Regions from separate parts of the Mesorhizobium australafricanum genome, predicted to be linked through region 4. Evidence: predicted binding sites of a transcription regulator. Region 4 holds the regulator's gene; each other region holds the start of a gene.

Region 1 (7,990 bases), on a different contig from region 4:
ATTTCGGTCGCGTGCGCCATCTCTATGTCAGCGCTACCCATCGGCGGCACGGTGTCGGCCGTGTGCTGGTCGAGGCGATCGTCGAGCGGGCGCGGGCGCATTTTTCGGCGCTCAACACGCGCGCTCCGGCAGAATCATTTGCCTTTTACGAGAAGCTTGGCTTCCATCGCGTTTCAGGCGAGGAATTCGTCACCCATCGCATGATGCTGCGCGATGGCAATACCAAGGAGGCGAACTGAATGTCTCTGCGACCGCCATCCGGCTTGACCGGGCCTTCCGCCGGCGAACTTGCCTTTGACGCGCTCGGCCATGAAATATTGGCCGAGAAAGCGGCAGCTCTCGGCCGCGCCGGTCAGCGCGTCGAGGAGACGCTGGCCAAGCTGCGCGACAATGCCGAGGAGCAACTGCGGCCTCAACTGCTCAAGGCAGCGGCAGCGGCCGTCCACGCCTATTTCATCCAGCGCGAACTGTGCGGATTACGCAGGCACGACGCGGTGATCCGCGAGTACAGTATTCCGAGGGCCGTGCTGGTCAGGCTCGGCGCCAGCTGAGAGTTCGGCCTATTCCAGCCATTCAGTGATGAAGTGGCCGTTCTCGTGGATATCGGTACTTTCGAGCGGACCGGGGCCGAGATTGGTGAATTTGTGCGGCGTGTCGGGCGGCACGATCAGGATCTGGCCGGCCGTGGCTTTGATTTCCTGATCGCCGACCGTGAACAGGCCGGTGCCGGAGCGGATGACGAAGATTTCCGCATAGGGGTGCTTGTGCAGGCGCGGGCCGCCGCCGACCGTCGGCTGATAGTTGAAGATCAGGCAGGAATTGGCGCCGAACTGGCCGCATTGCAGCTCGCCTTTCCAGCGGTCGCGGGCCTCGGCCCAGCTGTCGCGTTCAATGACATGCGCCATGGCGGCAGAATAGACCGGGCCAGGACCCGGTGTCGAGGCAAACACCGGCCCGATTTCACCCCGGATTTCCCGCTGTCTCAGCCTGTTCGGCGGCGTGGCGGGGATGCTTCGCACATGGCCGCCGCACATCCCCGCGACAATCTGCCCTTGTGCCTTCACCCGACTGGACAAAAACGGGCTTCACGCATAAACCGAAAATCCAAATGCCGGAGGAATTCGCTAGCCTGTTCGCCATGCGCTGTCGGGCAGGTGCGATTGAGCGGGGACAAGGCTCGGCCTCCGGTTAGGAAGAGGCGAAAGGATCAGGCACCCGTGAGCGCAACCGACATCCACGATCCCAACCGTCGCGATTTTCTCTACGTAGCCACCGGCATGGCCGCCGTTGTCGGCGCGGGAGCCGTCGCGTGGCCGTTCATCGACCAGATGCGCCCCGACGCCTCGACGCTGGCACTTGCTTCGGTCGAGGTCGATGTCTCCTCGCTGCAGCCCGGTTCTTCGCTGATCGTCAAGTGGCGCGGCAAGCCGGTGGTGGTGCGCAACCGCACCGAAAAGGAAATGAAGGACGGCGAAGCCGTCAACCTTGGTGATCTCAAGGATCCGATCGCCCGCAACGCCAACCTGCCGTCCGACGCGCCGGCGACCGACGCCAACCGCACCACGCCCGGCAAGGAAGCCTGGATGGTGATGGTGCAGGTCTGCACCCATCTCGGCTGCATCCCGCTCGGCCAGGAAGGCGATTTCGGCGGCTGGTTCTGCCCGTGCCACGGTTCGCAATACGACACCGCCGGCCGCATCCGCAAAGGCCCGGCGCCGGAGAACATGGCGATCCCGGTATTCAAGTTCATTTCCGATACCAAGATCCTTATCGGTTGAGGCAGGGGACATTTCGATGAGCGAGGGACACTCGACCTATACGCCCAAGACCGGTATCGAGCGCTGGTTCGACGCCCGCATGCCGCTGCCGCGGCTGATGTATGACAGCTTCGTCGCCTATCCGGTGCCGCGCAACCTCAACTACATGTGGACGTTCGGCGGCATCCTGTCGATCATGCTGGTCGCGCAGATCCTGACCGGCATCGTGCTGGCGATGCATTACACGTCAGACACCAATCTCGCCTTCGATTCGGTCGAGAAGATCATGCGCGACGTGAATTCGGGATGGCTGTTGCGCTATCTCCATTCCAACGGCGCTTCGTTCTTCTTCGTCGCCGTCTACATCCACATCTTCCGCGGCCTGTTCTACGGCTCCTACAAGGCGCCGCGCGAGCTCTTGTGGATCCTCGGCTGCATCATCTACCTTCTGATGATGGCCACCGGCTTCATGGGCTATGTGCTGCCCTGGGGCCAGATGAGCTTCTGGGGCGCCACCGTCATCACCGGCTTCTTCAGCGCCATCCCGCTGGTCGGCGACTGGATTCAGCAGCTGCTGCTCGGCGGCTTCGCCGTCGACAATCCGACGCTGAACCGCTTCTTCGCGCTGCATTACCTGCTGCCGTTCATGATCGCCGGCGTCGTCGTGCTGCACATCTGGGCGCTCCATGTCGTGGGCCAGTCGAACCCGACCGGCATCGAGGTCAAGTCGAAGACCGACACCGTCGCCTTCACGCCCTATGCGACCATCAAGGACGCGTTCGGCATGATCGTGTTCCTATTCATCTTCGCCTATTTCGTCTTCTACCTGCCGAACTATCTCGGCCACCCGGACAACTACACGGTCGCCAACCCGCTGAAGACGCCGGCCCATATCGTTCCGGAATGGTACTTCCTGCCGTTCTACGCGATCCTGCGCGCCATCACCTTCAATGTCGGGCCGATCAATTCCAAGCTCGGCGGCGTGCTGTGCATGTTCGGCGCCATCGCCATGCTGTTCCTGGTGCCGTGGCTCGACACCTCCAAGGTGCGCTCGGCGGTCTACCGGCCATGGTACAAGCTGTTCTTCTGGCTGTTCGTGGCCGACGCCATCCTGCTCGGATGGCTGGGCTCGCAGCCTGCGGAAGGCAGCTACGTGTTCATGGCGCAGATGGCGACGCTGTTCTACTTCGCCTTCTTCCTGATCGTCATGCCGGTGCTCGGCCTGATCGAGACGCCGCGCAGGCTGCCGAACTCGATCACCGAGGCGGTGCTTGAAAAGAACAAGGGCGGCAGCGGACATCCGGCTGGCGCCACGGCCGCACCGCAGACCAAGGGCTGAGCGGTAGAGAATCTAAGGGGATTTGGCATGAAGAAGATTCTCACCTCGCTGGCGCTGATCGGCCTTGTGGCCGCCGGCACTGGGGCTGCCAGCACTTGGGCGATTGCAGCCGAAGAAGCGCACAATGCCGCCGCGCCGACGCATTTCCCGATCGACGAGCCGAAGGAAATGAGCTGGAGCTTCTCCGGGCCGTTCGGCACCTATGACAAGGGCCAGCTGCAGCGTGGCCTGAAGGTCTATAAGGAAGTCTGCTCTGCCTGCCATTCGATGAACCTGGTGGCGTTCCGCACGTTGTCGGACCTTGGCTATTCCGACGCCCAGATCAAGTCGCTGGCGGCGACCTACACCATCCATGACGGCCCCAACGATGCCGGCGACATGTTCGACCGTCCTGGCAAGCCGTCCGATCATTTCCCGGCGCCGTTCGCCAATGAGGAAGCCGCCGCTGCCTCGAATGGCGGTGCGGCTCCGCCCGACATGTCGCTGCTCGCCAAGGCGCGCGGTGTCGAGCGCGGCTTCCCGCGCTTCGTCTTCGATATCTTCACCCAGTATGCGCAGGGCGGCCCGGATTACATCCACTCGCTGCTCACCGGCTACGACCAGACGCCACCGGCCGGCATGGTGATCCCGGAAGGCACGCACTACAATCCGTACTTCCTGTCCGGCGTATCGCTGAAGATGCCAAAGCCGCTCTCGGACGGCCAGGTGACCTATGACGACGGCTCGCCGCAGACGGTCGACCAGTATGCCCGCGACGTCTCGGCCTTCCTGATGTTTGCCGCCGAGCCGCATCTGGAGGACCGCAAGAAGACCGGCTTCCGCGTCATGGTCTTCCTGCTGCTCTTGGGCGCATTGGTCTACATGACCAAGCGCAGGGTGTGGGCCGACGTGGCGCATTGACGCGCCATCGACCGCAAGAAATCTGAAGGGCGCCACAGGGCGCCCTTTTGCATTTAAAGCGCGTCGCGCTGAACCGGATTCAGGCGACGCGCTTTAAAAGTCTTTGTTTTGATGCATGTCGTTGTCCCAGAACCGCTGCACACTTCTGGGCGACATGCATTAGGCGCCCCGCAAACCGGGGACCATGTCACATGGCCGTCATCGCGCGCGGCGATCCTGCCTTGCCCTCATCAAAGGATCGCACCCATGAAAAGATACGCATCGCTCGCGGCCGGTTTCCTGCTGCTTGTCACCGGATATGCCGCCCATGCCGACGACGCCCAGCCTTTCGCCACCAACAAGGACATCGACCTGACGATGATCCTGCCGCCGCCGCCTGCCAATGATTCGGCCGTGACCAAAGCCGAACTCGGTGAAGTGCTGACGCTGCAGGTGACGCGCACGCCGGAGATGGAGAAGCGCGCCATTGCCGATGCCGAAGAGAATGTCTGGCGCTTCGCCGATGTCATGGGTGCGAAGTTCAACAAGGAGACGCTGCCGAAATTCAGCGCCTTCTTCGATCGGGTCGTGGCCACCGAAGGCGCCGTCGTCGATCCGGCCAAGGATGTCTGGAAGCGGCCGCGGCCGCACCAGCTCAGCGATCTGGTCAAGCCGGCGGTGAAACTGTCCAGCTCCGGCTCCTGGCCGTCGGGCCATGCGACGGTCGGCACGATGATGGGCATCATCCTGTCCGACATGGTCCCGGAAAAACGCGCCGAGATCATGGCTCGCGCCGCCGAATATGCCCATAACCGGGTGGTCGGCGGCATCCATTATCCATCCGACGTGGAGATGGGCAAGATTTCCGGCAGCGTCATCGCCGCGGTCCTGCTCGGCAGGCCCGACTTCAAGGCCGAATACGAAGTGGCGCGGTCCGAGCTGCGCTCGGATCTCGGCATGTAGCTGCACAAGCGACCCTGCTTTCGAAGGGCGCCCTCGCGGCGCCCTTTTGGTTACGGCTGAGGCCAGCTGGCAGCAATCCTTTGCCGGATGCGCTTGTCTCGGGCGAAGCATCGCGGTAGCCCTTGTCGGTCGCGTCGGGCAGGTATGGTCGACGCCGCCCTATCCGACAGCCGGACACGCGGAAAGCTTCTCCATGAAACCCTCGCTCGAAGACACGCTGCTTGCGGCCATCCGCACCATTCCGGATTACCCGAAGCCCGGCATATTGTTTCGCGACATCACCACGCTGCTTAGCGATGCGCGCGCCTTCCGCCGCGCCATCGACGAGCTGGTCCATCCCTATGCCGGGTTGAAGATCGACAAGATCGCCGGCATCGAGGCGCGCGGCTTCATCCTCGGCGGCGCCGTGGCGCATCAGCTGTCGGCCGGCTTCGTGCCGATCCGCAAGAAAGGCAAGCTGCCTTATGAGACGGTGCGGGTAGCCTACAGCCTCGAATACGGGCTGGACGAGATGGAGATGCACAAGGACGGCGTCTCGCCGGGCGAGAAGGTGATCCTGGTCGACGACCTGATCGCCACCGGCGGAACTGCGGAAGCGGCGGTGAAGCTGCTCCGGCAGATCGGCGCCGACATTGTCGCCGCGTGCTTCGTCATCGACCTGCCGGATATCGGAGGCCGCAAGAAGCTGGAAGCGCTCGGCGTGCCGGTCAGGACGCTGATCGGGTATGAGGGGCATTGAGCGCCTTCCCCTTCTCCCCTTGTGGGAGAAGGTGTCGCCGCAGGCGACGGATGAGGGGTGTTCCAGGGAACGCCAGCGTCTCACTCCGCTGGAACACCCCTCATCCGTCTCGGCGCTGCGCGCCGATCCACCTTCTCCCACAAGGGGAGAAGGAAGAGGCGCTCACTCCACCTTCACCAGCACGGCGCTGTCGAATTCGATGACCTTGTCGCCGGTCGAATCAAAACCTTCCGAGCGCAGCGTGAGCAGGTTCCAGCCTGGGCGCCCGGCAAGCGGGCGATGAGCGAGAGCGGTGCGCGTGAAGGTCACGGTTTCGCCGGCATAGACCGGCTTCAGCCATTTGAGGTTGCGGAAGCCTGGCGAGGGGCCGAATTCGGGCTGCGGGCCGGGGCCGGTCCAGCGCACGCCCTCGGTCTCCATGCGCTTTTCGAGGTTGTATTTCATCCAGGTCGCGGCGGTGTGCCAGCCCGAGGCGCAGAGCCCGCCAAGCACGCTCTTCTTCGCCGCCTCTTCATCGACATGGAATATCTGCGGATCGTATTTTTTGGCAAACGCCTTGATCTCGTCGGCCTCGAATTTATGCGAGCCGAGCGTGATGGTTTCGCCGATCAGGAAATACTCGTCCAAAGTCATGATTGGCCCTGTACGGCATCACGCGCGAGGAACATGCCGGTGTTCTCCAGCTCGAAGACGCATTCGCCGCGCTGGTTGAAGAGCTCGCTGCGCATGGTGATCAAGCCGAGCTGGGGCCTCGATTTGGACTGACGCTTGGAAAGTATGGTGACCGTGCCGGTCAGGCGGTCGCCGGCCAGAACAGGCCGTTTCCATTTCACATGCTCGATGCCGGGCGAGCCCTGCGAGGTCGAATCGAGCAGGAAGGCGTCGCACAGCATGCGCATGAACATCGCGCAGGTGTGCCAGCCCGAAGCCGAAAGCCCACCGAGGATGCTCGCCTTGCCGGCCTCCTCGTCGAGATGCATCGGCTGCGGGTCGAACTCGCCGGCGAATTCGATGATTTCGGCCGCGCTCACGTCCTTGCTGCCGAGGTCGAGCGAGGCGCCCTCGACGAAATCCTCATAGGCCCAGGTCTTTCCGGTCATGCTGACAATCCGGTTGACGAACGCTCGATCCCCAAGTCGGGCATTCCCGGATGAAGGTCCAAGGCAATTTGGTCAAGTGATTTCTGGTAAGCCAGCCGTCGCCGGCCAAGGCCGTCAGAGCCAGCCGCGGCGGCGGAAATACCAGAAGGGCAGGATCGCCGAGATGATCATCAGGCCGATGGCGAAGGGATAGCCAAGTTCCCACTTGAGCTCGGGGATGATGTCGAAATTCATGCCGTAGATCGAGGCGACAAGCGTCGGCGGCAGGAAGATGACGGCGGCGACGGAGAAGATCTTGATGATGGCGTTCTGCTCGATCGAGATCATGCCGAGCGTGGCATCGAGCAGGAAGGAGATCTTCTGCGACAGGAAGGTGGCGTGGTCGGCGAGCGAGAGCACGTCGCGCGACAGTGTCTTGATGCGGGCGCGCACATCCTTGCTCATCTTGGTCTGGGCCGCGACATGGGCGAGAAAGCCGGCCAGGCGCTGCAGTGAGATCAGGCTGTCGCGGACCGAGGAGGCGATGTCCTCCTTGCGGCCGATGCCTTTCAGCAGCTCCTGGAAATCGCGGTTGCGCTTCGAGGCCTTGGTCGAGCGCGCCTCGAAAATGTCGCGCGAAATCACTTCCACCTCACGGCCGGCGCGCTCGAGGATGTCGGCCAGGCGATCGACGATCGCTTCCAAAAGACCGATCAGGATGGTGTCGCCGCTGGTGCAGCCGGTCGCCACCTTTTCGGCGCGCAGCGGGAAGGTCTTGAAAGCCTTGGGTTCATGGTAGCGGATGGTGATCAGCCGGTTGCCTGCAAGCGCGAAGGTCACCGGCGACATCAGGGGATCGTCGGCCTCGGTCTGCGCCGGCAGGACGGCGGTCATGAAGTAGCCGCCGTCCTCGATATAGAGGCGGCTCGAAATCTCGATCTCCTCCATCTCCTCGCGGGTCGGTATGGCAATGCCCAGCCAGCTCTCGATGCGCGCCTCTTCCTCCTTGGTCGGATTGAAAAGGTCGGCCCAGACGACCCTGTCGCCATCCGCCGCAAGATCCTCGGTGAGGCGCAGGCGATCATTGTCCACGACGAAGGTTTTTATCATCGCCGGGTCTCTCTCCCTGGCCATCAGGTGTTGAACTTGAACAGCATGATGTCGCCGTCCTGGACGACATACTCCTTGCCTTCGTCGCGCGCCTTGCCGGCTTCCTTGGCGGCCGCTTCGCCGC
Region 2 (7,990 bases), on a different contig from region 4:
TTGGGGTTGAGATAGAGGTTCAGTCGCTCCGTCATCGGCAGCGAATAGAGGTTCGTCGCCGGAATGACGGTTCCCGGATGAAAAATCACCCATCCCACCCCGATCGCCCACGTCAAGGCCGCGAGCGCGCCGAGATAGAGCGCCAATCGTGTCGAAAGGGTCAGCGCGCCAAGGCATACGAAAATCAGCAGGAATTTGAAGCTGCCCTCGCGCAGTTGCATCGCGGCCGGCGCGACCTCCAGGGAAAACGGGTTGGGCGTCACCAGCAGAACGGTCAACAGAATGATGTCCAGCGTACCGACGAGGTAACCGATCCACCATGGCGCCGTGCGACGGCGCGCAAAGAGAAACTGGTTCAGGCCGACGAGCTGGAACAGCACGAGGCCCGCCAGCACGAAGAGCAGCGAGGCATCCCAGCGACTGATCAATGAAAAGAAGCAGGAGATCACGGCGAGCGATGCCGTACGCGCCCAGAACTGCAATCCAGCACCCTGGCGTTCTGCGCGCTCCCGCAAATTTTTCAGGCGCGAATAGCGGCGAAGTTCAAGTGTTGGCGCGGTCGGCATAGGGTCACTTCGATTTGACAGGGACGTGTCACGCATTCGGCAAACCCGCCCGCTACAATCTGGCAATCAGTGCGCGAACTCTATCATGACTCTGTGCCGTCGGAGTGGTGCGCGACAAGCTCAGCCGCCAGATGCAATACTGCTCGGGACGATTGGCCGTGTCAGGCCGGCAAAGGACGACGTCCCTTTGCAGGAGCGGCGCGCCGGTCGGCCGCCCCGGCATCCCTCGGGTGCGGCCCGATCGGCATGATCGCCGGAAACGGCGTCGCCCCGAAGGCAAAGGTCCATTTGTAGCCGGTGAGCTGGTCCTCCGGCGTGGTGTGCTGGTCGTGATGGGCAAGCAGCCTGGCGCGTTCGGCGAGCTCCTCGGCCTCGCGTCGCAGCATTTCCGCCGTTTCCGGCCGCATCCGCCTGGAAAAGCTGATGAAGGTCGCGGCCTTTTCCATATGGCCGATCGCCCAGCCGATGAAGTTCTTGTTGGTCATCTCGAAATGCGGCTTCAGCGGCCCCTCGAAATCCCACTGGATCGGCGTGTCGACGAGCAACCTTGCCGACAGCCCGCGCCCCAGCGCCACCAGCCCGAGTTCCTCGAGGTCGCGCAGATAGAGGAACATCGAAGCTTCGCTCAGGCCTTGCGAGCGCATGATGCCTTCGGCCGTGAATTTCTCCGACAGCATGATGAAGACGAAGAGCAGCGCCGGCCGCGCCGCCAGCCTGCGCTCGATTTCCGGCGCGACGCGGTTGGCCGGACCAGGCCCCCGGTTCATCGCGCCGAGCAGGTTCTCCAGCTCGACATCCGCCGCGGCGCAGATCTCCATCAGCCGGTCCAGCTTGCAGTTCCGCTCATGGAAGATGCGCTTCACCGTCGGCTCGGAAATGCCCATGCGCTCGGCCAGCGTGCGATAGGTCAGGCCCTTGGCCTTGAGCGTCCGTTTCAGCGCCTCGAAGATCGGACCGTTCATGGAATGCGCCTCGTTCATGCGAATTCGTATTGAATTGCGATACTAGTCTTGTTCCGGCTTCCAGGAAAGTATCGAAAATTCTAGCTCTCCGCTGTCATCACAGGAGAGCACCCATGAAACACCTCGTCGCTTCAACCCTCTTCGCCGCCATTGCCGCTGCCGCCGTGCCTGTCGCGCAGGCCGGCGAACTCTGGCGCGCCACCGGCTTCGAGCAGCCGGAATCCGCGCTTGTCGATGCCGACCACAACCGCATCGTCGTCTCCAACATCGCCGGCAATCCCGGCGATGCGGACGGCAATGGCTATCTGTCGCTTTTGTCGATGGACGGCAAGGTCGTCACCCGCCACTGGGTGGACGGCTTGGACGCACCCAAGGGCATGGCGATTTCGGGAGGCAAGCTCTACGCCGCCGACATCACCAAGGTGCGCGTCGTCGATCTCGCCAGTGGGAAACTGGTCGCCACCATCGAGGTGCCGGGCGCCGTGTTTCTCAACGACATGACGCAGGACAGCGCGGGCAAGGTCTATGTCAGTGATATGCTGGCCGACACGATCTACCGCATCGACGGCGACAAGCCGGAACTGTTCGTCAAGGATGCGCTGCTGGCCTCGCCCAATGGTGTGTTCGCCGATGGCGGCAGGCTGATCGTCGCTTCCTGGGGCAAGGGCATCAAGCCCGACTTCAGCACGGCGGAGCCGGGCGGCCTGCTGTCGGTCGACCTCGCCACCAAGAAGGTCGCACCGCTGCCGGGCGCTGAAGAATTCGCCGACCTCGACGGTGTCATCGCTATTCGCGACACCATCTACGCCACCGCCTACATGACCGGCACGCTTTACAGCTACAAGCCTGGTGGCGCGCCGCAGGCGGTCGCCAGCTTCAAGCCGGGCAGCGCCGACATCGGCACCGACGGCAAGCGGATCTTTGTGCCGCTGATGGGCGAAGGCGAGATCGTGGCGCTGTCACTGGATTGAGCCGTGCGGCGGTGGAGAAGCCTTGAAACGCTGGCGCGACAGAAGGGCTGTCCCGCCGACGTTTTGGATTTATGCACTGCAGTGGCATTCTGAAGCCGCCTCGGCCCGACGCGAGCCGCTCATTGCGTCCGTCCGATCCCTGCCAGCCTGTCTGGATTGCGGGCGGCTTGGCGGCTCAGCCTTGCGGGTTCTGCGCCGCGGTGATCTTGAGCCGCACGCCCCTGCCGCCGCGCTCGCTGGCCTGGTTCTCGCCGATCAGCTCCACGCCGACCTCGTCGAGCGCCTGGATGACCTTCATCAGCGTGTCGACCACGCCCCTGACGACCCCGGCGCTTGCTTCCATGCGCTGGATCGTCGGCAGCGAGACTCCGGCTCGCTCGGCGAGCGTCCTCTGGTCGATGCCGGTCAACGCCCGCGCGGCGCGCATCTGTGCGGCAGTGATCATCGGCCGGAATCCATCTCTGACTCTATAAAAGATGCATATTGTAAATATTACAATGTCTCAAGCATCATTTTGCATGCATTAAACATCGTCACCGTCGGCCACCATATTGCGTCGCTGCAGCAGGCGTGCCGCAAGCCAGCACAGCATGGCCCAGGCAAAGCCCGCGCACCAGCCGGCAAGCACGTCGGACGGCCAATGCACGCCGAGATAGACGCGGCTGGTGCCGACCAGCACGGTGATCAGCACGGCAAGGCAAAGCACGAAGATTTTCGTCCTGCGGTCCGGAAGGAAGCGCGCGGCGAGCGAGCCGAGCGTCAGATAAGTCACCGCCGACAGCATGGCGTGCCCGCTTGGAAAGGACAGCGACGTCTCGTTGACCAGATGCGAGACGAGATCGGGCCGCGGCCGGTCGACCTCGAGCTTGAGCAGGCTGGAAAGCACTTGCCCGCCGGCTATGGCAGCGAATACGAACAGCGCCGTCCCCGGCCTGCGGATCAAAAGCAGGTAGATGATCGTCGCCGTCGTGATCAGCACCAGCACGACGGTGCTGCCGAGGGCGGTGACGTCGCGAACAGCACCTTGCAGCCAGGCCGGGCCGATCGGGCTGTCCGGCTGCCCGACATGGCGGAAGGCAAGCAGGATTTCGGTATCGAAGGCGTGCGGCGTCGTCGCGCGCGCGGCCTCCATCGATTCCACGAATCCCCACATCCCGCCGGCGATCACCAGGCCGGCCAGAAGCAGGGGGAATTCGATCTTGGTGAGCAGTGCGCCGACGGATGACTTCATCAAAGGCCTTGTTCTGGTATCTAACGCAATTCCGGACGGAAAACCGCTTCACGCTTTTCCTGGAATTGCTTTTAGAGCTTCTGCATATAGGGCCCGAGCGTGATCAGCGCGACCGCGGCGATCGCCAGCGCCACGCCGGTCGCCTGTAGCGCATTGAGCCGCTCGCCGAAGAAGGCGAGCGCCACGACATTGACCGAGACCAGCTGGATCACCGCCGACAGGCTGAACGACACTGACATGCCGAACTCGCGCACCAGCCTGAGCATGATCAGATTGCCGGCGGAATAGAGGGCGAGCGTCAAAAGCATTTTGCCGAGGCTCGGCGCCAGCCCCCATTGCTTGGCCGCCGCTGCCGCCAGCAGGAACATCACCGTCGAGGCGCCAAGCTGCGCCAGTCCCCAGAAACTCACCTTGCCGTCCCCTTTTGAAGCGCCGTCGCCACGCCGGCTGCAGCCCTTGTTTCGCAAGCGGGTGAAGCCGTCAAGCTGATCGCGACGGACCGTGCGCGCTCACGAGGGGATCGAAGCAGGGTGCCGCTCGATCACGGATGGCGCATCCGAAACCAAGGCAAACTCATCAGCCGGCAAACAACTATTGCGATTTGATCACGGCGATGTCACGAAAATGTGATCGGCGCGCTTTAGAGGTCGAAAGGTGAAAATCCCAGCCACCTCAAGAAGCCAGAGGAAACCATATGACCGTGACCCCTGAGACCCGCTTCCGCACCAGCCAGCTCGAGGAAAATGACGGCCCGCCCGTCAACCCGACCGACAACCGCACCATGGGCGAGATCATCGCCGCGCGTTTCTCGCGCCGTGGTTTCCTCATGGGCTCGCTGGCCGTCTCGGCCATCGCCGCCACCGTCAGCCCGTTGGCGCTGGTCGCCGCCGACGAGGCGCGCGCCGCCGAAGGCTCCGCTTTCAAATTCGACGAGCTCGAGGCCGGCATCGACGACAAGCATCATGTCGCGCCGGGCTATGATGCCGACGTGCTGCTGCGCTGGGGCGATCCGCTGTTTGCCGATTCGCCGGAATTCGATCCGGCAAAACAGTCGGCCGAGGCCCAGGCCAGGCAGTTCGGCTACAACAACGATTATGTCGGCTATATCCCGATCGACGGCTCCGCCGAACATGGCCTCCTGGTCGTCAACCACGAATACACCAACCCGCATCTGATGTTCCCCGGCATCGTCAAGGTCGTCGAGAAGGATGGCAAGAAGGCTGCCGAGGTCGCGCCGCTCTCGAAGGAGCAGGTCGATGTGGAGATGGCCGCGCATGGCGGCACCATCGTCGAGATCCGCAAGGAGGCTGGCAAGTGGCAGGTGGTGCGCGAGGGCAAGCTCAACCGCCGCATCACCTCCAACACCGAAATGGCGCTTTCCGGCCCGGTCGCCGGCCATGACCGTGTCAAGACCAATGCCGATCCGTCCGGCGCCAAGGTCATCGGCACCGTCAACAACTGCGCCGGCGGCGTCACGCCCTGGGGCACCTATGTGATGGCCGAGGAGAACATCCACGGCTATTTCTCGGGCGAGCTGCCGGAGGGCCACGAGGAAGCCGCCAATTACAAGCGTCTCGGCATCCCGGAAGGCGCCTATGAATGGGGCGCGCATTACGACCGCTTCAACCTCGCCAAGGAGCCGAACGAGCCGAACCGTTTTGGCTGGATCGTCGAGGTCGACGTCAACGACCCGAACTCGGTGCCGCGGAAGCGCACCGCCATGGGCCGCTTCAAGCATGAGGGCGCCGAATCGATCGTCGCCAAGGACGGCCGGGTCGTCTTCTATCTCGGCGACGACGAGCGTTTCGACTATGTCTACAAATTCGTCACCGCCGGTAAGTTCAATCCCAATGACCGCGCGGCCAACATGGACCTGCTCGACGACGGCACGCTGCATGTGGCCAAGTTCGCCGAGGACGGTTCGGTCGAATGGATGCCGATCGTCTTCGGAGAGGGTCCGCTGACTGCGGAGAATGGTTTTGCTTCCCAGGCTGACGTGCTGATCGAGACACGGCGCGCCGCCGACCTGCTCGGCGCCACAAAGATGGATCGGCCGGAAGACATCGAGCCGAATGCCGGCAACGGCAAGGTCTATGTCATGCTGACCAACAACACCAAGCGCAAGGCCGACCAGGTCGACGCCGCCAACCCGCGCGCCGAAAACGCCTTCGGCCATATCATCGAGATCATCGAGGATGGCGGTGATTTCGCCGCAGCCAAGGGCAAGTGGGAAGTGCTGTTGAAATGCGGCGATCCTTCCGTTGCCGATGTCGGCGCCACCTTCTCGACCGCGACCACCGCCCATGGCTGGTTCGGCATGCCCGACAACTGCGCCGTGGATTCCGCCGGTCGCCTGTGGGTCGCCACCGACGGCCAGGGCCCGAAAGCCACCGGCCGCACCGACGGTCTGTGGGCCGTCGACACGGAAGGGGCCGCGCGGGCGACCTCAAAACTGTTCTTCCGCGTGCCGATCGGCGCCGAAATGTGCGGCCCGCTGTTCGCGCCGGATGACCAGACAGCCTTTGTCGCCGTGCAGCATCCGGGCGATGGCGGCGAGGATTGGGAAGGCTTTGGCCGTCCTTCCTATTACGAGGATCCGTCGACCCGCTGGCCGGATTTCAAGCCCGACATGCCGGTGCGTCCGTCCGTCGTCGCCATCACGAAACAGGGCGGCGGCAAGATCGCGGTCTAATGCATGTCGCCCAGAAGTGTACGCGGTTCTGGGACAACGACATGCATAAAAACAAGGACTTAAAGCGCGTCACCTGAATCCGTTTCAGCGCGACGCGCTTTAACGAAGGCGTCGGTCGAAAGAACCATCGCAAATGTTGGGGATCAGCGGAGCCTCCCCAGCGTCGTCATCCCAGCAGGAGCGAAGCTCCGTCGCGAGGCCCTGGGGCTCGTGCCCCTTGGTCGTAGGGTGCAGCGGAGCAGAATTCTGCACCGCTGCAGCGCCTTGGAGTCCCGGCATGGATCCTCGGGTCTGCGCGTCCGCTTCGCTCCCGCTCCGCCCGTGGATGACGAAGGCGCCTTCGAGCCGCGATGGGCGGCAGCGGGCGCTTTCGGACATTTGCCCTTCATTCGCCGCCAATTGCATCCTATATCGCGCTGGCGCGACGTGGGCGGCAATTCGGTCGCGTCAGCGATTCGGGCCTCCACAGCGGTCGCGCTGGGGGTCCTCCTATCCACCGGCACGCGGAGCTCATGGCGCCCCTGCGCATCTATTTCGACAGGCTTCTCGACGCCGTGGCGCCCAAGGTTCCGCGGCGCGAATTGACCGATGCTGAACGCCTGGCGCTGGTGCGCCGCCACGGCGATTTCTCGCTCGCCTATTCCACGGCCGTGCAGCAGAAACTGTCCTATTTCAGCGATGGCGACGGCTATATCGCCTTCGGCACCAAGATGAGCCGTCATTTCGCGCTCGGCGATCCGGTGGCCGATCCGGCCTACCGTCCGGCCTACATCAAGCGCTTCGTCGAGGCTGCCGGCGGCCCCTGGTTCGTCCAGATCGGTGCCGACACGGCCAAGGTCTTGGCCGGCCTCGGCTACCAGGTCAATCGCCTCGGCATCGACACCAGGCTGCAGCTGCCGGCGCATGATTTTTCCGGCAAGCGCAACGAGACCGTGCGCTATTCCGAGCGCTGGCTGATAAAGAAGGGCTTTGTCCTCGCCGAGGGCAAGGGTGACGTGCTGCAGGACGAGATCAAGCAGCTTTCCGCCGACTGGCGCCGCGAGCGCATCATCAAACGCTGGGAGATGGGTTTCCTCAACCGCCGTTTTTCCGAGGAGATCGGCGCCGACATGCGCCGCTTCCTCCTGCACAGTCCTGAAGGCCGGCTTCTCGCCATCCTCGATTTCGACCCGCTGTTCCGCGACGGCAAGGTGATCGGCTACACCACCTCCTTCAAGCGCAAGCAGGTCGACGCGACGCCGCATGCCGAAATCGGCCTGACCAAATTCGCTGTCGACCGCTTTCGCGAGGAGGGCATCTCGGAGGTGACGCTCGGCCTCTCGCCGCTGCTCGATATCGAGCCGAGCGGCTTTGCCGAGTCGGATTTCTGGCGCGGCGCCTTCCAGCGCGCCTACCAGTCGCCCTGGGTCAACCGCTCGCGCTTCAATCTGCAGGGCCAGGCAGCCTTCAAGCGCCGCTTCCACGGTGTCGAGGAGCCGACCTATATCGCGTTCCGCAAGGGGACCTTCGTGGAGATGCTCGGCCTGCTGCGGTTGATCAAGGCGATCTAGCGGAGCTACCAAGAGAAG
Region 3 (7,990 bases), on a different contig from region 4:
CAGATGTTAGGTAACCGGCAAAACACTGTGCCTGCGCCCCGACAGGTTTCGAGCTGATCGACATGGCTGGAATTTCTCGCTTCGTGGTTGGATTGGTCGGTCTCCTCTTTCTGGGAGCACCCGTCCGTGCCGCGACAGTCGCCGAGCTCTATCAGGCGCAAACGATCGTCACCGGCACCGGAGATGTAAACCGGCAGATCGGCTTTCGCGATTGCCTGGACAAGGTGCTGGTCAAGGTTTCGGGCGACCAGCGGCTGATGCAGAAGACGGAGATGCTGGCGCTGCGCGACAAGGCGGCCGACTTCGTCCAATCCTTCCGCTACCACGACCGGCTCGAGGGCATCCCGATTCATGACGAGCAAGGCACCCATGACCGGCCGCATGATCTGACTTGCCTCTATAAGCCGGCTGTCGTCGACAAGCTTTTGGCGCAGCTCGGCAGCAGGCCGTGGCTTGGCGCGCGGCCGCTGATCGCCGTTTTCATGACCGCCGAGCAAGGTTCGCGGCGTTTCGTGCTGACCCCCGACGAGGATCGTGGCCACGCGATGCGCGAATCCTTCACCAATGCCGCCAGTCCTTTGCTGATGCGCGTCAGCTTTCCGAAAACCGGTCAGCTTGGCAGCCTCGATGAGAAAGCGCTCTTGGCGGCCGACATGGCAAGGATCGAGAAACTCGCGAAGAAAGCGGGAGCGGTCCGGGCGCTCGCCGGCAGCATCGTCTGGAGCGACAAGGACCTCGGCTGGATCGCCGACTGGCGGCTGGCCGATCGCGGCAAAACCTATCGCTGGCAAGTGCGGGGCGTCAGCTTCGACGAGGCTTTTCGGGTGGCGATGAGAGGTGCCGCGCAGATCCTGTCGGGGAATGGGCAGCCCTGAGAGGAACTTGCGCCCCGGCTGGCACAATCGTGTCGCATTGGTCAGTGGCAAGGGCGCGTGGTAAAAGCCGGGTCAAAACGAGAGTTTCGGCGATGAACAAATTCACTCCCGCAAAACCCGCCGGCGCGCGCGGCGTCGACGAGATCACCGGCAGCCGGCGGCTGCGACGCATGCGCAAGGCCGACTGGTCGCGTCGGCTGGTGCAGGAGAACCAGCTTTCGGTGAACGACCTGATCTGGCCGATCTTCGTCATCGACGGCAAGAATACGCGCGAGCCGATCGCCGCCATGCCGGACGTCTATCGCCTGACCATCGATCTGGCGGTCAAGGAAGCGGAGCGCGCCGCCAAGCTCGGCATTCCGGCCATCGCCACCTTCCCCAATGTCGAGCTTGCGCTGCGCGATCAGACCGGCTCGCACATCCTCGACCCGGACAACGTCATCAATCGCGCCACGCGCGCCATCAAGGACGCGGTGCCGGAGATCGGCATCATCACCGATGCCGCGCTCGACCCCTTCACCAGCCATGGCCATGACGGCATTTTGCGCGACGGCATCATCGTCAATGACGAGACGGTGGAGCAAGTCACCGCCGCGGCCGTCATCCAGGCGGCGGCCGGCGCCGACATCATCGCGCCGTCCGACATGATGGACGGCCGCATCGGCGCCATCCGCGACGCGCTCGACGCCAACGGTTTTCAGGACGTGGCGATCATGTCCTATGCGACGAAGTTCGCCTCGGCCTTTTACGGGCCCTATCGCGAGGCGGTGGGCACCGCCGGCCTGCTCAAGGGCGACAAGAAAACCTACTACATCGATCACGCCAATTCGGACGAGGCGGTGCGCGAGGCCGAGCAGGATCTCGCCGAAGGCGCCGACATGCTGATGGTGAAGCCGGGGCTGCCCTATCTCGACATCATCCGCCGGCTGAAGGACGAGCTGCAGATGCCGACCTTCGCCTACCAGGTGTCGGGCGAATATTCGATGATCAAGGCAGCCGCCGCCAATGGCTGGATCGACGGTGAAAAGGCGATGCTGGAATCGCTGCTTGCGCTGAAGCGCGCCGGCTGCGACGGCGTGCTGACCTATTTCGCGCCGACTGTGGCGGAGATGCTGAAGGGCTAGGCGGTACCGCGATTTTGGAATTCTGACGGGATCCGTTAGAATAGTTTCATGAGCCGCAATGAAGTGATCGGACGGTTGCAGAAGAACGCAGATGCCATCAGAGGCATGGGCGCGACTTCGCTTTATCTGTTTGGGTCGGCCGCGCGCGGCGACGTACGGGTCGGACAGCGATCTTGATCTCTTCATAGACTACGATCCGGCGCGGCGGTTTTCCCTGATCGACCTCGTCGGCATCAAGCAATTTCTGGAAGAGAAAATGTCGGCCGAAATCGACATCACCACGCGGGACAGCCTTCATCCGATGTTGAAGGCTGATATCGAACGATCGGCCGTGCGCGTATTTTGATGGCTCCGCGTCGGATCAAGCCGATCCTCGCCGAGATCGTTGCGGCTCTGGATTGAACGTATCCTTGATGCTGCCGACCGAGAGTTGCTCAGCTAATCGCTTTTCTCGACCAAAAATTGCGACGGTGTCCCTTACCCGCTTTCGCCCCAATATTCCCGTGCAGCTACCGTTCCGGCGACGATCCCGACGCTGCCCGGCCCGATCGCGCCGGAAAATACCGCTTGCATTTCGCAATCAGTCAAGCTACTCAACAACTGCTTGCAAATTACAACTGGTTTAGGAGGCAAACGATGTCCACGCTGCGTGTCAATGCTTTCACCCTGTCGCTCGACGGTTACGGCGCCGGGCCTGATCAGACGCTCGCCAATCCGCTCGGCGTCGGCGGCGAAAATCTGCACAAATGGATGGTCGGCACCCGCACCTTCCGCCATATGGTGCTCGGCAAGGACGGGGGCACCACGGACGTCGACGACAGTTTCGCCGTGCGCAGCTTCGAAAATGTCGGCGCCTGGATCCTCGGCCGCAACATGTTCGGGCCAATCCGCGGCGAATGGCCCGACGAGAACTGGAAAGGCTGGTGGGGCGACAACCCGCCCTATCACGTGCCGGTGTTCGTTCTGACGCACCACAAGCGCGCGCCGATCGAGATGGAAGGCGGCACGACGTTCTACTTTGTCACCGACGGCATCCAATCGGCGCTCGAACAGGCGAAGGCAACGGCCAGTGGAAGGGACGTGCGGGTCGGCGGCGGCGTTTCAACCATTCGCCAATATCTCGAGCAGCGGCTGATCGACGAGATGCATCTGGCGATCTCGCCGATCCTGCTCGGCTCCGGCGAGCACCTCTTCGCCGGCCTCGACATGCTGAAGCTCGGCTATCGCTGCACCGGTCAGGTCGCGACAGCCGACGCGACGCATGTGACGATCGGACGGGCGTAGGCGAAGTAGCCCTTTCTCCCCGTCTCTATACGGGGAGAAATGCCCGGCAGGGCAATGAGGGGCAGCGCTGCCGGTTGGAGATTAGCCACAGCATCTGTAGCGCCTGGCCCGCGCGGCGAATTGGAAGCCAACCGCAAACGCCGGCGCCGCCCCTCATCCGCCCTTCGGGCACCTTCTCCCCGTGAAACGGGGAGAAGGAGTGTGCTCAATACTTCTCCGGCACGTAGAGGTCGCGCGGCAGCACCTGGCGCTCGTACTCAGGATTGAAGACGCGCTCCGGCAGCGATATCTCCTCGTGCGGCACTTCCTCGTAGGGCAATTGCTGCAGCAGGTGGTCGATGCAGTTCAGCCGCGCCCGCTTCTTGTCGTTGCCCTCGACGATGAACCAGGGCGCTTCCGGAATGTTGGTGCGGGCGAAGGTCTCTTCCTTGGCCTTGGTGTACTGCTCCCAGCGCACGCGTGACTGCAGGTCCATCGGCGACAGCTTCCACTGCTTCATCGGGTCGTGGATGCGCATCAGGAAGCGCATCTGCTGCTCCTCGTCGGTGATCGAGAACCAGTATTTGACCAGGGTGATGCCGGAACGGACCAGCATGCGCTCGAATTCCGGCACGTCGCGGAAAAACTCCTCGACCTGATCCCCATTGGCAAAGCCCATCACCCGCTCGACGCCGGAGCGGTTGTACCAGGAGCGGTCGAACAGCACGATCTCGCCGCCGGCCGGCAGATGCGGCACGTAGCGCTGGAAATACCATTGCGACTTTTCGCGCTCGGTCGGCGCCGGCAATGCCACGACACGGGCGATGCGGGGGTTCAGCCGCTGGGTGATACGCTTGATGACGCCGCCCTTGCCGGCGGAATCCCGGCCCTCGAAGATCACCACCAGCTTCTTCTTGTGGTAGGCCACCCATGACTGCAGCTTGATCAGCTCGGACTGCAGCCTGAGCAGCTCGCGGAAATAGGTCATCCGCTCGATCGAAGGCGGATGCGACTTCTTGTAGATCTTGGCGATCTCGAGCGAGAGCGCCGGCTCGGAAAGCTCCAGCTCATAGTCCTCGTCGAGCGTGTCCTCGAGTTCGGCTTCGAGCCAGTCCTTCGCCCCGGAATTCGGTTTCACTTCGTTCATCGCGCAGCTCCGTCTGCCTGTCAGCCATCATCGCTTCGGAATGCGCTCCGGCTCCGCCCGGACACTCCGTAAGCCGACTGAGATACAGAGGCGCAATGACGGTTTTATTGCAAGCACCTCAAAGCAGGCAGGATATAGCCGATATGTGATCGACGCGTATCGATAGCGAGGCGACAAGTCGCCGGATTTGTCCTACAAAACCCTTCGCCAATTCCCGGCGCTGGTGCTTATCCCTACTGGCACCAGCAGTTCACGGCCAGGGACCGTTTCGGACCGGCCGATCGGGTGCTCGACCGCTCCGGCGCCTAAAGCGCGTCGCGCTGAGACGGATTCAGGCGACGCGTACACTTCTGGGCGACGTACACTAGCAGTTCAGCGTTGGTAGAATCGGCCGCCCTGCTCCAGCTTCCGGGAATTGAGCTAACCGGCGATAAAGCGCCAGACTTCGGGATCGGGCTGGATCTGCCCGCTCAGCACGAAATATTTGTAGAGGACGAGCAGCGAGATCGCCTGCTCGTCCTGCTCGTTGCCGAATTTGCGGCAATAGGCGTTGGCGGCGGCGGTAATCCGTCCCGCCTCGGCGGGGTGTTTTTCGAAATATGCCACCTTGTCGACCAGGTCGGAGAAGTCCTGCTGCAGCGGCACGTAGTGGACATTGGGCTCGACCTGGGCTTCCGCAAACCAGGTTTCGTAAGTCGGTTCCGGCATCAGGCAGAGCGAATTGGAGCTCATGATCCATTTCAGGTTCGTCGCGACATCATTGCCCTCGAGCGAAACGATGTAGCGATAGCGCCGCTGCTCCTCGATGTTCAGAAAAGGCTTGCGGTATCCGTCCGGCGCATCGGCCCTGTGGGAACCCGCATCGCAAATCGGCAGGTTGGCGGCCTTTTCCACGAAGCGGGTGCGAATCGGATTGTTGAGATGACCGCGCCAGACCACCATCGGGCGCTTGGCAGCGAAAGACAGGCTATCGGGCGGCATGTAGAAGTGACGGAACTTGTTCAGCTTCATCAGCACGCCATTCGCATTGTCGTCGCCGATGGGCCGGTCCTTGACGATCCTCGGAACCTCCGGAACGCCGACGACGTCGCCGTATTCGAAATCGATCAGCAGACCGGGATCGAAATAGCGGGCGAATTCCTTGAGGTCGTAATAGTACATGCTGGAAGAGGACGGCAGCTTGCCGACGGGTATGGCGTCCGGACTGGGGACGAACGGGTGTTCCAGCTTGTTGTAGTAGTTCAGTCGCTCGCGAACCGTCTTGCCTGAAAGCCTGGCCTGCTCGAGCCGCCTGGCCAGGCGGTCACGGAACATCGACTGGGGTGCGCGGTCACGCGCGAAATTGCGCGCGTAGTAGAACAGCTTTGCGGCGGTTCGTGAGAGTGTGGCCATGCGTCCGCGAGTTCAGCAAGATGGTCAAAGGTGGTCAGCCTTCATCCCCCTCGTCTCCTACAGCATTCTCCCGGCCATGTTGCAAGCCTGCTAATGCGATTGGCCACACGAGAACTTACGCCGCGACGACGGCGAACCCTCTGGCGCGCAAGCCGCGCCGGTCGTCATGGAGCGAGGCGACCAGCCGATCGCGGCTGCCGGCGATGTGATCAGAAAGCAGCCGCGCCGCTTCGTCGGCATGGCCGGCCCTGACGGCGGCGAGGATGGCATGATGTTCGGCCCAGGCGCGGCCGAGCGCCTTTTCATCGCGCACCTCCAGCCAGCGTGCCCGCGACAGCCTGGTCATCGCGTCGCGAACGGCCCTGAGCAGAAACTCGTTGCCGGAAAGCCTTGCCAGTTCGATGTGGAAATCCATGCCGACGCGGTGCCATTCCTCGCGCGGCGTCTCGATATCGCAGGAATCGAGCATCGCCGCGATCACATCGATCCCGCTGCGGTCTTCGAGCGCCGCCGTCAGGCGGACCGCCGCAACCTCGACTGCCTCGCGGTAGACGGCGATCTGGCCGAGTTCGGCAAGGTTGATCGGCGCCACCGTCCAGCCGCGGCCGTCGCGGCCGACCAGCCCTTCCGTTTCCAGGCGCAGCAGCGCCGCCCGCACCGGCGTGCGTGAAGCGCCGAAACGGCTTTCGATCCAGCGCTCGGTCAGCCGCTCGCCCGGGCCGATCTCCAGGCCGAGGATCATCTCGCGAAGCTGCCTTTCGACATTTTGCATTTGCGACATTGTCGTCCCGCTTTCCAAAGCCGCATTGACAGCGGCAAGTCCCAGGTCCATGACGGATACCAGTTTGGTATCCCAAACTGGTATCCGCAACAACCCCAGCATTGGCACGCCGTGACATGACGCCGAACGAATCCGAACAGAGCGGCTTCAACATCCATTGGCGGCGTAACCTTGCCGTCTGCTTCGCCGGCTCGTTCAGCACGCTTATCGCCATGACGCTGCTGTTGCCTTTCCTGCCGCTCTATGTCGAACAGCTCGGCGCCGTTGGTCATGCGGCGATCGTGCAGTGGTCGGGCATCGCCTATGGCGCGACCTTCCTTGCGGCAGCGCTGGTCGCGCCCTTGTGGGGACGGCTGGGCGACCGCTACGGCCGCAAGCTCATGCTGGTGCGCGCGTCGTTCGGCATGGCCATCTGCATGTCGCTGACCGGCATGGTTCAGAGCGTCTGGCAGCTGGTGCTGCTTCGGCTGCTGATCGGCTTTGCCGGCGGTTATTCATCGGGTTCCACGATCCTGGTGGCGATGCAGACGCCGAAGGAGCGTTCGGGCTGGGCGCTTGGCGTGCTGGCCGCGGGCATCACCGCGGGCTCGCTGGTCGGACCGCTGCTCGGCGGCCTGCTGCCACCGCTGATCGGCATCCGCGCCACCTTCCTGCTTTCGGGCGCCGTGATCTTCCTGGCGTTCCTGGCGACGACTTTCCTGATCAAGGAAAATCCGCCGCAGCCCAGGCCTGGCTCGGCGAAGAAGGCTAAAAGCGGCTGGTCGCAGATTCCGGACAAGCGGCCGATCGTCGCCATGCTGACCACCGGCATGCTGCTCGCCTTCGCCACCATGTCGATCGAGCCGATCATCACCGTCTATGTACAGCAGCTCATCGAGGACCAGAGCAAGGTGACCATGGTCGCCGGTGTCGTCATGTCGGCTGCGGCGCTCGGCACGATCCTGTCCTCGTCATGGCTCGGCAAGCTCGCCGACCGCGTCGGCCACTGGAACGTCGTGGTCGGCGCGCTTGCCGTCTCGGCGCTGCTGCTTATCCCGCAGGCCTTCGTCACCAATGGTTGGCAGCTGATCGGCCAGCGCTTCCTGATGGGCCTGGCGCTGGGCGGACTGTTGCCCTGCATCACCAGCGTCATCCGCCACAACATCCCCGACGGGATCGGCGGCAATGTGCTTGGACTGGCGATCTCGGCGCAATATTTCGGCCAGGTCGCGGGGCCGCTGTCGGGCGGTTTCGTCGGCGGGCATTTCGGCATGCGCTCGGTGTTTTTGGGCACGTCGGTGCTGATGGCGCTCGGCGCGGTCTACAACTGGATTGTCCAGTCGCGCCGGGCACGGCATATGCTGCTGGAAGCCGGCGAGTCCTGATCGACGACGCCGGCCAGCCGACAGGGAGCACCCAAAATGAGCTT
Region 4 (7,990 bases):
CGAGTATGGTCGCTTCTCGAAGCTCACCACGGTGGTGCGCTTCATCAACGACATCCTGTTGTCGGCGCCCTCGATCATCGTCGGCCTGTTCGTCTATGAGCTGTTGGTGCGGCCGATGGGGCACTTCTCGGCGATTGCCGGCGCCGTCGCGCTGTCCATCCTGGTGATCCCCGTCGTGGTGCGCACCACCGAGGACATGCTCAACCTTGTGCCCAACGCGCTGCGCGAGGCGGGCACCGCCATCGGCGCGCCGCGCTGGGTGGTGATCCGCTCGGTCGCCTATCGCGCGGCAATGTCAGGCATCGTCACCGGCATCCTTTTGGCGATCGCCCGCATCTCCGGCGAGACGGCGCCGCTTCTCTTCACCGCGCTCAACAACCAATTCTGGTCGAGCAATCTCAATGCCCCGATGGCCAGCCTGCCGGTGACCATCTTCCAGTTCGCTCTCAGCCCCTATGAGGAATGGCAGCAACTGGCCTGGACGGGCGCACTCATAATCACCCTGACGGTTCTCGGGCTGAGCATCATCGCCCGCAGCCTAACCGGACGCAGAGAGGACAGATGAAACCGATGTTGTCCACCGACCTGAACGTAGCCGACACGACAGTCGAGAAGGCCAAGATCGAGGTCAAGAACCTCAACTTCTACTATGGCCAGTCGAAGGCGCTGAAGGACATCAACCTGTCCCTGCCCGAGCGCAGCGTGACCGCCTTTATCGGGCCGTCGGGCTGCGGGAAGTCGACGCTGCTGCGCGTGCTCAACCGCATCTACGAGCTCTATCCGAAGCAGAGCGCGGAAGGGCAGGTGCTGCTCGACGGCAAGAACATCCTCGACCGCTCGCAAGACCTCAACCTGCTGCGCACCAAGATCGGCATGGTGTTCCAGAAGCCGACGCCGTTCCCGATGTCGATCTACGAAAACATCGCCTTCGGCGTCAGGCTCTATGAGAAGATCAGCAAGGCCGAGATGGACAGCCGCGTCGAGCAGGCGCTGAAGCGCGCCGCGCTCTGGACCGAGGTCAAGGACAAGCTCAACGCCAGCGGACTGAGCCTTTCCGGCGGTCAGCAGCAGCGCCTGTGCATCGCCCGCACCGTGGCGGTGAAGCCGGAAGTCATCCTGCTCGACGAACCGGCCTCGGCGCTCGATCCGCTGTCGACGGCCAAGATCGAAGAGCTGATCGACGAGTTGCAAGTCGACTACACGATCGTCATCGTCACCCACAACATGCAGCAGGCGGCGCGCGTGTCGCGGCAGACGGCGTTCATGTATCTTGGCGAGCTGGTGGAGTTCGACCGGACCGAGAAGATCTTCACCTCGCCGCGCGAGAAGCGCACGCAGGACTACATCACCGGCCGCTTCGGCTGAGTTCATCGAGGACATCATTATGGCCGAACATACCGTCGCCTCCTTCGACGAGGATTTGAGGCAGATCAGCCGGCTTATCAATGACATGGGCGATCTCGCAGGCTCCATGGTCGGCGCCTCGACCAGGGCACTGCTCGAGACCGACAATGCGCTGGCGCAGCGCGTCGTCTCCGACGACGCCATCATGGACGCGCGTCAGCGCGAGCTTGACGACCGCGCCATCACGCTCATCGCCAAGCGGCAGCCGATGGCGGACGATCTTCGCCACGTGGTCGGCTCGATCCGCATGGCGGGCGACCTCGAACGCATCGGCGACCTTGCCAAGAACATCGCCAAGCGCGTAGGTTCGGTCGGCGTCAGCGCGGCGCCGCGCGACCTCACGCATTCGATCGATTCCATGGCGCAGCTGGTGCTGATCCAGGTCCAGGCCGTGATCCAGGAATATACGGTGGGCGACGCCACGGCGCTGGCCAAGCTTCGCAACGACGACGAGCGCATCGACGTCAAATACACCTCCGTCTTCCGCGAGCTCCTGACCTATATGATGGAAGATCCGCGCAACATCACCGCTTGCACGCATCTTCTGTTCTGCGCCAAGAATCTCGAACGCATCGGCGACCATGTGACCAACATCGCCGAGAACGCCTACTATGTGCTGACCGGCATCCAGTTGCCCGCGAATCGCCCGAAGCAGGACGAGACGGCAATGTCGGCGCCGGCGGCCTGACAAGGGTAACCTGCAATGATCGCGCCACGCATCATGGTGGTGGAGGACGAGGAGCCGCTGGGGGTGCTGCTCCGCTACAATCTCGAATCCGAGGGTTACCAGGTCGAAGTGGTGACCCGCGGCGACGAGGCCGAAATCCGCCTTCAGGAAAACGTTCCCGACCTGCTCGTGCTCGACTGGATGGTGCCGGCCGTTTCCGGCATCGAGCTTTGCCGGCGCCTCAGGATGCGGCCCGAGACCGAGCGGCTGCCGATCATCATGCTGACGGCGCGCGGCGAGGAAAGCGACCGTGTGCGCGGCCTCTCGACCGGCGCCGACGACTATCTGGTCAAGCCGTTCTCGACGCCGGAGTTCATGGCCCGCGTCAAGGCGCTGCTGCGTCGCGCCAAGCCGGAGGTGCTGTCCAGCGTGCTCAAGGTCGGCGACATCGTGCTCGACCGCGAATCGCATCGCGTCTACCGCAAGAAGAGCGAGATCAGGCTCGGCCCGACCGAGTTCCGGCTGCTCGAATTCATGATGCGTCATCCCGGCCGGGTATTCTCGCGCAGTCAACTGCTCGACAATGTCTGGGGCGAGACGATCTATATCGACGAGCGCACGGTCGACGTGCATGTCGGGCGCCTGCGCAAGGCCGTCAACAACGGCCGCATGCCCGATGTCATCCGCACCATCCGCGGGGCGGGCTATGCGATCAGGGAAGATTAGGGATATGCCGATATTCAGGTGAGGCCGGCCTGCGAATGGCGGCTTCCTGCGCTTCCGGTACTCACGTACTTAAGTACGCTCCGTTCCGGCCTTCGCCGGCCGAAGCGCTCATAAGTGTTTCCGCCCTATGAAGGCTACGGCCGGCGTAGGCCGGTTGTCGGAATCCACCATTCTCGACTCGGCCTGACCTGAATCTCAGCATATCCCGGCGCTTGAGCCTGCCGTTCATGCGACGTGCTTGCCCGCTCTCGCCTGGCCCCCGGGCGCGAAAATCTCCTGGTCGACGAAGGTCAGCGCGCGGGCGGCGCAGCCTTCGCGGATGAGCGGCAATTCGTTCGGCTCGGTGTCGAAGGAGATCGATTTCGAGTGCTGGCCGCCGGCGGTCTGGGCGATCGCTTCTCTCAGCGCCGGCTCGATCAGGTCGAAGGCGGCCGCGCTGACGCCGACCATGGCGACAGGCGCCGGATCGATCAGGGCGAACAGGCTGCCGAGACCGAAGCCAAGCGCTTCGCCGGCGCGGCGATACGCCTCCCGCTCCGGACCGTCCTCCTGCCGGGCCTTCGCGGCAAGCGCCCGCATGTCGGCGTCGCCGACGTCGACCGGCTCGGCGTCCTCGCTCATCTTCATGGCGCTGCGCCAGATCGCATAGTTGCCGGCATAGGCCTCGACGCAGCCGCGGCGGCCGCACCGGCAAAGCGCGCCGCCCGGACGATGGATCATATGGCCGAACTCGCCGCCCGAGGAATGGGTGCCGGTGAACAGCGCGCCCTTGAGCACTAGGCCCATACCAATGCCGTGCGAGAGCAGGATGGCGATGAAATCGTCACGATAGCGCTCGGGATCGCGCCATTGCAGCGCCACCGCCATCATGTTGCAGTCGTTCTCCATGGTGGCGGGGATGCCGAATTCCTTCTCGAGGATGTCGGCAAAAGGAATGTCGGTCAGCGGGGTGATCGGCGACCACAGCATGGCGCGCGCCCGGGAATCGGTGATGCCCTGAATGCCCATGGCGATGCGGGCGACGCTGCCGACGTCGAGGTCGGGATCCTGCAGCCGGCGCCGGACGATTGCCATGCATGCGCCGATCAGCTCGTCGCGCGGCATGACAAGCGTGTCCAGGCGCTGCTGTTCCTCGGCAATCACCTGGCCGGCATAGTCGATGACGGCGACCGACAGGAAGTTCAGCGACAGCACCACGGTCAGCACCGCGGCGGCTTCGGGGTTCAGCGCCAGGCCGATCTGCGGGCGGCCGCGTTTCAACGCCGTCGGCTCGTTGGCCTTGCTCTCGGTGAGAATGCCCTCCTGGATCAGATCGGCGGAAATCGCCGAAATGGTCGAGTGGCTGAGCCCGGTGGTGGCGGCAATCTCCGTCCGCGATGGCTGGCCGGCGCGGCGCACGGCCGAAATCACCATGGCGCGGTTGCGCCGGCGCAAATCGTCGTGGCGGATTCCGACCGACATTATCTCGCACCGTCCTCCCGGGTCATCGCGGCCTTGTGATGATGCCATGGCCTGTCGCTGACACCCCAGCAATAGTGGCAGAAGCCAAAGCCGATGTCATTATTTATTGCGAACGTCGAAAAAAATGCCGGGACCCATCAAAGGCCATCAGAATCGCGGTTGACAGCGTCGTTTCGCTGGATCACTATTTTTTTGAGGCTCGAAAAAAAGCCTCTGTGCCGGCCTTCGGGCCAGTCTGGGTCGCGCCGCACAGGGCGCAGGGAGGATATCATGAAGAAATTCGCAGCCGCCATTCTGGCGGGCGTTGCCATGTCGCTGACGCTGGCGTCGGTCGCCGAGGCGAAGGGCAAGGTGATCGGCGTCTCGTGGTCGAATTTCCAGGAAGAGCGCTGGAAGACCGACGAAGCGGCGATGAAGAAGGCAATCGAGGCCGCGGGCGACAAGTACATCTCCGCCGACGCGCAGTCCAATCCGGGCAAGCAGCTGACCGACGTCGAAAGCCTGATCTCGCAGGGCGCCAACTCGCTGATCATCCTGGCGCAGGATGCCTCGGCGATCGGGCCGGCGGTGCAGAAGGCGCTCGATGAAGGAATCCCGGTCGTCGGCTACGACCGCCTGATCGAGAACAAGGACGTGTTCTACCTGACCTTCGACAACAAGGAAGTCGGCCGCATGCAGGCCCGCGAGGTGTTCAAGGCCAAGCCTGAAGGCAACTACGTCTTCATCAAGGGCTCGGGCGCCGATCCGAACGCCGACTTCCTGTTCTCGGGCTCGATGGAAGTGCTGAAGGAAGCCATCGACAGCGGCAAGATCAAGAATGTCGGCGAGGCCTATACCGACGGCTGGCTGCCCGCCAACGCGCAGAAGAACATGGAGCAGTTCCTGACCGCCAACGACAACAAGGTCGATGCGGTCGTGGCGGCCAATGACGGCACCGCCGGCGGCGTCGTCGCGGCGCTGACGGCTCAAGGCCTGGCCGGCACCGTTCCGGTCTCGGGCCAGGACGGCGACCACGCGGCGCTCAACCGCATCGCGCTCGGCACGCAGACCGTGTCGGTGTGGAAGGACGCGCGCGAGCTCGGCAAGAACGCCGCGGAGATCGCCTCGCAGCTCGCCGACGGCAAGAAGATGGCCGACATCGCCGGCGCCAAGGACTTCACGACGCCCGGCGGCAACACCGTCAAGTCGCTGTTCCTGACCCCGATCGCCATCACCAAGGACAATCTCAACGTCGTCATCGACGCTGGCTGGATCAAGAAGGACGAGGTTTGCGCAGGCGTTGCCGCCGGCAGCGTCAAGGTCTGCAACTAAGCTTTGCCGACGTTCGATCTCAACACTTGCGCCGCGGCGCCGGGAGGGTTCAGTGTTTTGCCATTGAACCTCCCGGCCCTTTAACCGCCGCAATTCCGGACGGAAAACCGTCAAACACTTTTCCTGGAATTGCTTCAAAGCCGCGGCGTTTTTTCAATAAGATTTGTGTTTCCGCCTCTGGCGGATAGCTTCTAGGCTTGGCTCCGGCATCCGCGCCAGACGGGCAAGCCGGCGGGAGGAAATCATGACCGACACGACGTCTCCCTCACAGGCAGACACCGCGCGTGCATCGGAACTAAGCGCCGCCGCCCGGTTCCTGAAGGCAACCGAGCTCGACACACGCATGCTCGGCATGATCGGCGCGCTGCTCCTGATCTGGACCGGGCTGCATGTCATCTCCAGCCTGCGCCTTGGCGTCAATCCGCTCGACTTCGACAGCCGCACCTTCCTGACGCCGCGCAATCTCTGGAACCTGTCGGTGCAGACTTCGGCCGTGGCGATCATGGCCTCCGGCATGGTGCTGGTCATCGTCACGCGCAACATCGACCTGTCGGTCGGATCGGCCGAAGGCGTGATCGGCATGGTCATGGGCTTTGCCCAGGTGCATTTCCTGGTGCGCTTCGTCGGGCTTGAATTGGGCAATCCCTGGATCTGGATCCTGGCGTTGCTGATCGGCCTGGCGCTCGGCCTGCTCATCGGCGCCTTCCAGGGCTTCATCATCGCCTATCTCGAAGTGCCGGCCTTCATCGTGACGCTGGGCGGACTGCTGGTATGGCGGGGTGCTGCCTGGTGGGTCACCAGCGGCCAGACGGTGGCGCCGCTCGACGCTACCTTCCAGCTGATGGGCGGCGGCCCGGCGGGCTCGATCGGCGCCAGATGGAGCTGGGCCGTCGGCATCGTCGCCTGCCTTTCGGTGGTTTTCATGCATTTCAACGGCCGCGTGCAACGCAAGCGGTTCCGCTTCCCGCTGCGTCCGATCTGGGCCGAGACGCTGCTCGCCACGGTCACCTGCGCAATCATCCTGGGCGCGGTGTGGCTCGCCAATTCCTATCCGTGGCCGGTCGGCATCGTGAACCGCTACGCCGCCGCCAACAACATCACCGTCCCCGAAGGCGGGCTGTTCATCGCGCATGGCATCGCCATTCCGGTGCTGATGGCCGTCGCCGTCGGCCTGATCATGACCTTCGTCACCAAGCGCACACGCTTCGGCCGCTATGTCTTTGCCATTGGCGGCAATCCGGAAGCAGCCAATCTTGCCGGCATCAACACGCGCTGGATCACCATGAAGGTGTTCATGATCATGGGCGTGCTGGCGACGATCGCGGCGGCGATCTCGTCGGCCAGGCAGAACTCCGCGACAAACGTGCTGGGAACGCTGGACGAGCTCCTGGTCATTGCCGCGGCGGTCATCGGCGGCACCTCGCTCGCCGGCGGTTCCGGTACGGTGCTCGGCGCCATGCTGGGCGCATTGCTGATGCAGTCGCTGCAGTCCGGCATGGTGCTGCTCGGCGTCGATTCGCCGCTGCAAAGCATCGTCGTGGGCGCCGTGCTGGTCGTCGCGGTCTGGCTCGACACCATATATCGCAAGCGCGTCTGAGCATGGTCCCGAAACGTGGAAACCGGTTTTCGGACCGCATCATGCTTGAGCATGGACTTCAGGGGAGGAACAACGATGATAGCTGACAAATCCGCTCCCGCCGGCGTTCCGCTCGTCGACATGCGCAACATCTCGATCGCCTTCGGCGGCATCCGCGCCGTCGACGACGCGTCCGTCGATCTTTTCCCCGGCGAAGTGATGGCGCTGCTCGGCCACAACGGCGCCGGCAAGTCGACGCTGATCAAGATCCTGTCAGGCGCCTACAAGCGCGATAGCGGACAGATATTCATCAATGGCGAGGAGGCTTCGATCGCCAACCCGCGCGACGCCAAGAAATACGGCGTCGAGACGATCTACCAGACGCTGGCGCTGGCCGATAATGTCGATGCGGCGGCCAATCTCTTCCTCGGCCGCGAGCTGATGACGGGCTGGGGCACGCTCGACGACGTCGCCATGGAAGCCGAGGCGCGCAAGGTGATGGGCCGGCTCAATCCGCGCTTTCAACGCTTCAAGGAGCCGGTCATCAAGCTGTCGGGCGGGCAGCGGCAGTCGGTGGCGATCGCGCGCGCTATCCTGTTCAACGCCCGCATCCTGATCATGGACGAGCCGACGGCGGCGCTCGGCCCGCAGGAGACGGCCCAGGTCGGCGAACTGGTCAAGCAGCTCAAGGCCGACGGCATCGGCATCTTCCTGATCAGCCACGACATCCATGACGTGTTCGAGCTCGCCGACCGGGTCTGCGTGATGAAGAACGGCCAGGTGGTCGGCACCGCGCGGACGGTCGATGTCACCCAGGACGAGGTGCTCGGCATGATCATTCTCGG

What was found. The regulator PhoB, encoded in region 4, activates phosphate uptake and scavenging genes when phosphate is short. The targets are predictions, from matches to a motif close to TGTCATNNANCTGTCAT.
Region 1: RFM98_RS25485 (acid phosphatase) is a predicted target of PhoB. The motif match lies at 4,182-4,198, and genes of this name have one in related genera.
Region 2: RFM98_RS26515 (PhoX family protein) is a predicted target of PhoB. The motif match lies at 4,345-4,361, and genes of this name have one in related genera.
Region 3: ppk2 (polyphosphate kinase 2) is a predicted target of PhoB. The motif match lies at 4,505-4,521, and genes of this name have one in related genera.

Annotation. Positions count from the first base shown of each region.
Region 1 is NZ_JAVIIT010000017.1:8,214-16,203, forward strand. It holds gene RFM98_RS25455 (GNAT family N-acetyltransferase) at 1-239, shown strand, start outside; gene RFM98_RS25460 (DUF6665 family protein) at 240-551, shown strand; gene RFM98_RS25465 (cupin domain-containing protein) at 561-905, opposite strand; gene petA (ubiquinol-cytochrome c reductase iron-sulfur subunit) at 1,218-1,778, shown strand; gene RFM98_RS25475 (cytochrome b) at 1,795-3,096, shown strand; gene RFM98_RS25480 (cytochrome c1) at 3,124-3,996, shown strand; gene RFM98_RS25485 (acid phosphatase) at 4,243-4,938, shown strand; gene RFM98_RS25490 (adenine phosphoribosyltransferase) at 5,132-5,677, shown strand; gene RFM98_RS25495 (MaoC family dehydratase) at 5,840-6,310, opposite strand; gene RFM98_RS25500 (MaoC family dehydratase) at 6,307-6,777, opposite strand; gene corA (magnesium/cobalt transporter CorA) at 6,892-7,866, opposite strand; gene ychF (redox-regulated ATPase YchF) at 7,890-7,990, opposite strand, start outside.
Region 2 is NZ_JAVIIT010000018.1:89,470-97,459, reverse strand. It holds gene RFM98_RS26545 (adenylate/guanylate cyclase domain-containing protein) at 1-566, opposite strand, end outside; gene RFM98_RS26540 (helix-turn-helix domain-containing protein) at 728-1,528, opposite strand; gene RFM98_RS26535 (SMP-30/gluconolactonase/LRE family protein) at 1,642-2,499, shown strand; gene RFM98_RS26530 (helix-turn-helix domain-containing protein) at 2,675-2,944, opposite strand; gene RFM98_RS26525 (phosphatase PAP2 family protein) at 3,023-3,730, opposite strand; gene RFM98_RS26520 (hypothetical protein) at 3,802-4,140, opposite strand; gene RFM98_RS26515 (PhoX family protein) at 4,425-6,422, shown strand; gene RFM98_RS26510 (phosphatidylglycerol lysyltransferase domain-containing protein) at 6,935-7,972, shown strand.
Region 3 is NZ_JAVIIT010000003.1:117,252-125,241, forward strand. It holds gene RFM98_RS07455 (DUF2066 domain-containing protein) at 63-875, shown strand; gene hemB (porphobilinogen synthase) at 968-1,999, shown strand; partial or broken gene RFM98_RS07465 (nucleotidyltransferase family protein) at 2,048-2,345, shown strand; gene RFM98_RS07470 (dihydrofolate reductase family protein) at 2,636-3,283, shown strand; gene ppk2 (polyphosphate kinase 2) at 3,489-4,409, opposite strand; gene RFM98_RS07480 (glycosyl transferase family 90) at 4,830-5,801, opposite strand; gene RFM98_RS07485 (GntR family transcriptional regulator) at 5,917-6,582, opposite strand; gene RFM98_RS07490 (MFS transporter) at 6,699-7,946, shown strand; gene RFM98_RS07495 (DUF423 domain-containing protein) at 7,983-7,990, shown strand, end outside.
Region 4 is NZ_JAVIIT010000012.1:24,858-32,847, forward strand. It holds gene pstA (phosphate ABC transporter permease PstA) at 1-565, shown strand, start outside; gene pstB (phosphate ABC transporter ATP-binding protein PstB) at 562-1,365, shown strand; gene phoU (phosphate signaling complex protein PhoU) at 1,385-2,092, shown strand; gene phoB (phosphate regulon transcriptional regulator PhoB) at 2,108-2,797, shown strand; gene RFM98_RS21740 (ROK family protein) at 3,023-4,258, opposite strand; gene xylF (D-xylose ABC transporter substrate-binding protein) at 4,529-5,569, shown strand; gene RFM98_RS21750 (sugar ABC transporter permease) at 5,814-7,166, shown strand; gene RFM98_RS21755 (ATP-binding cassette domain-containing protein) at 7,242-7,990, shown strand, end outside.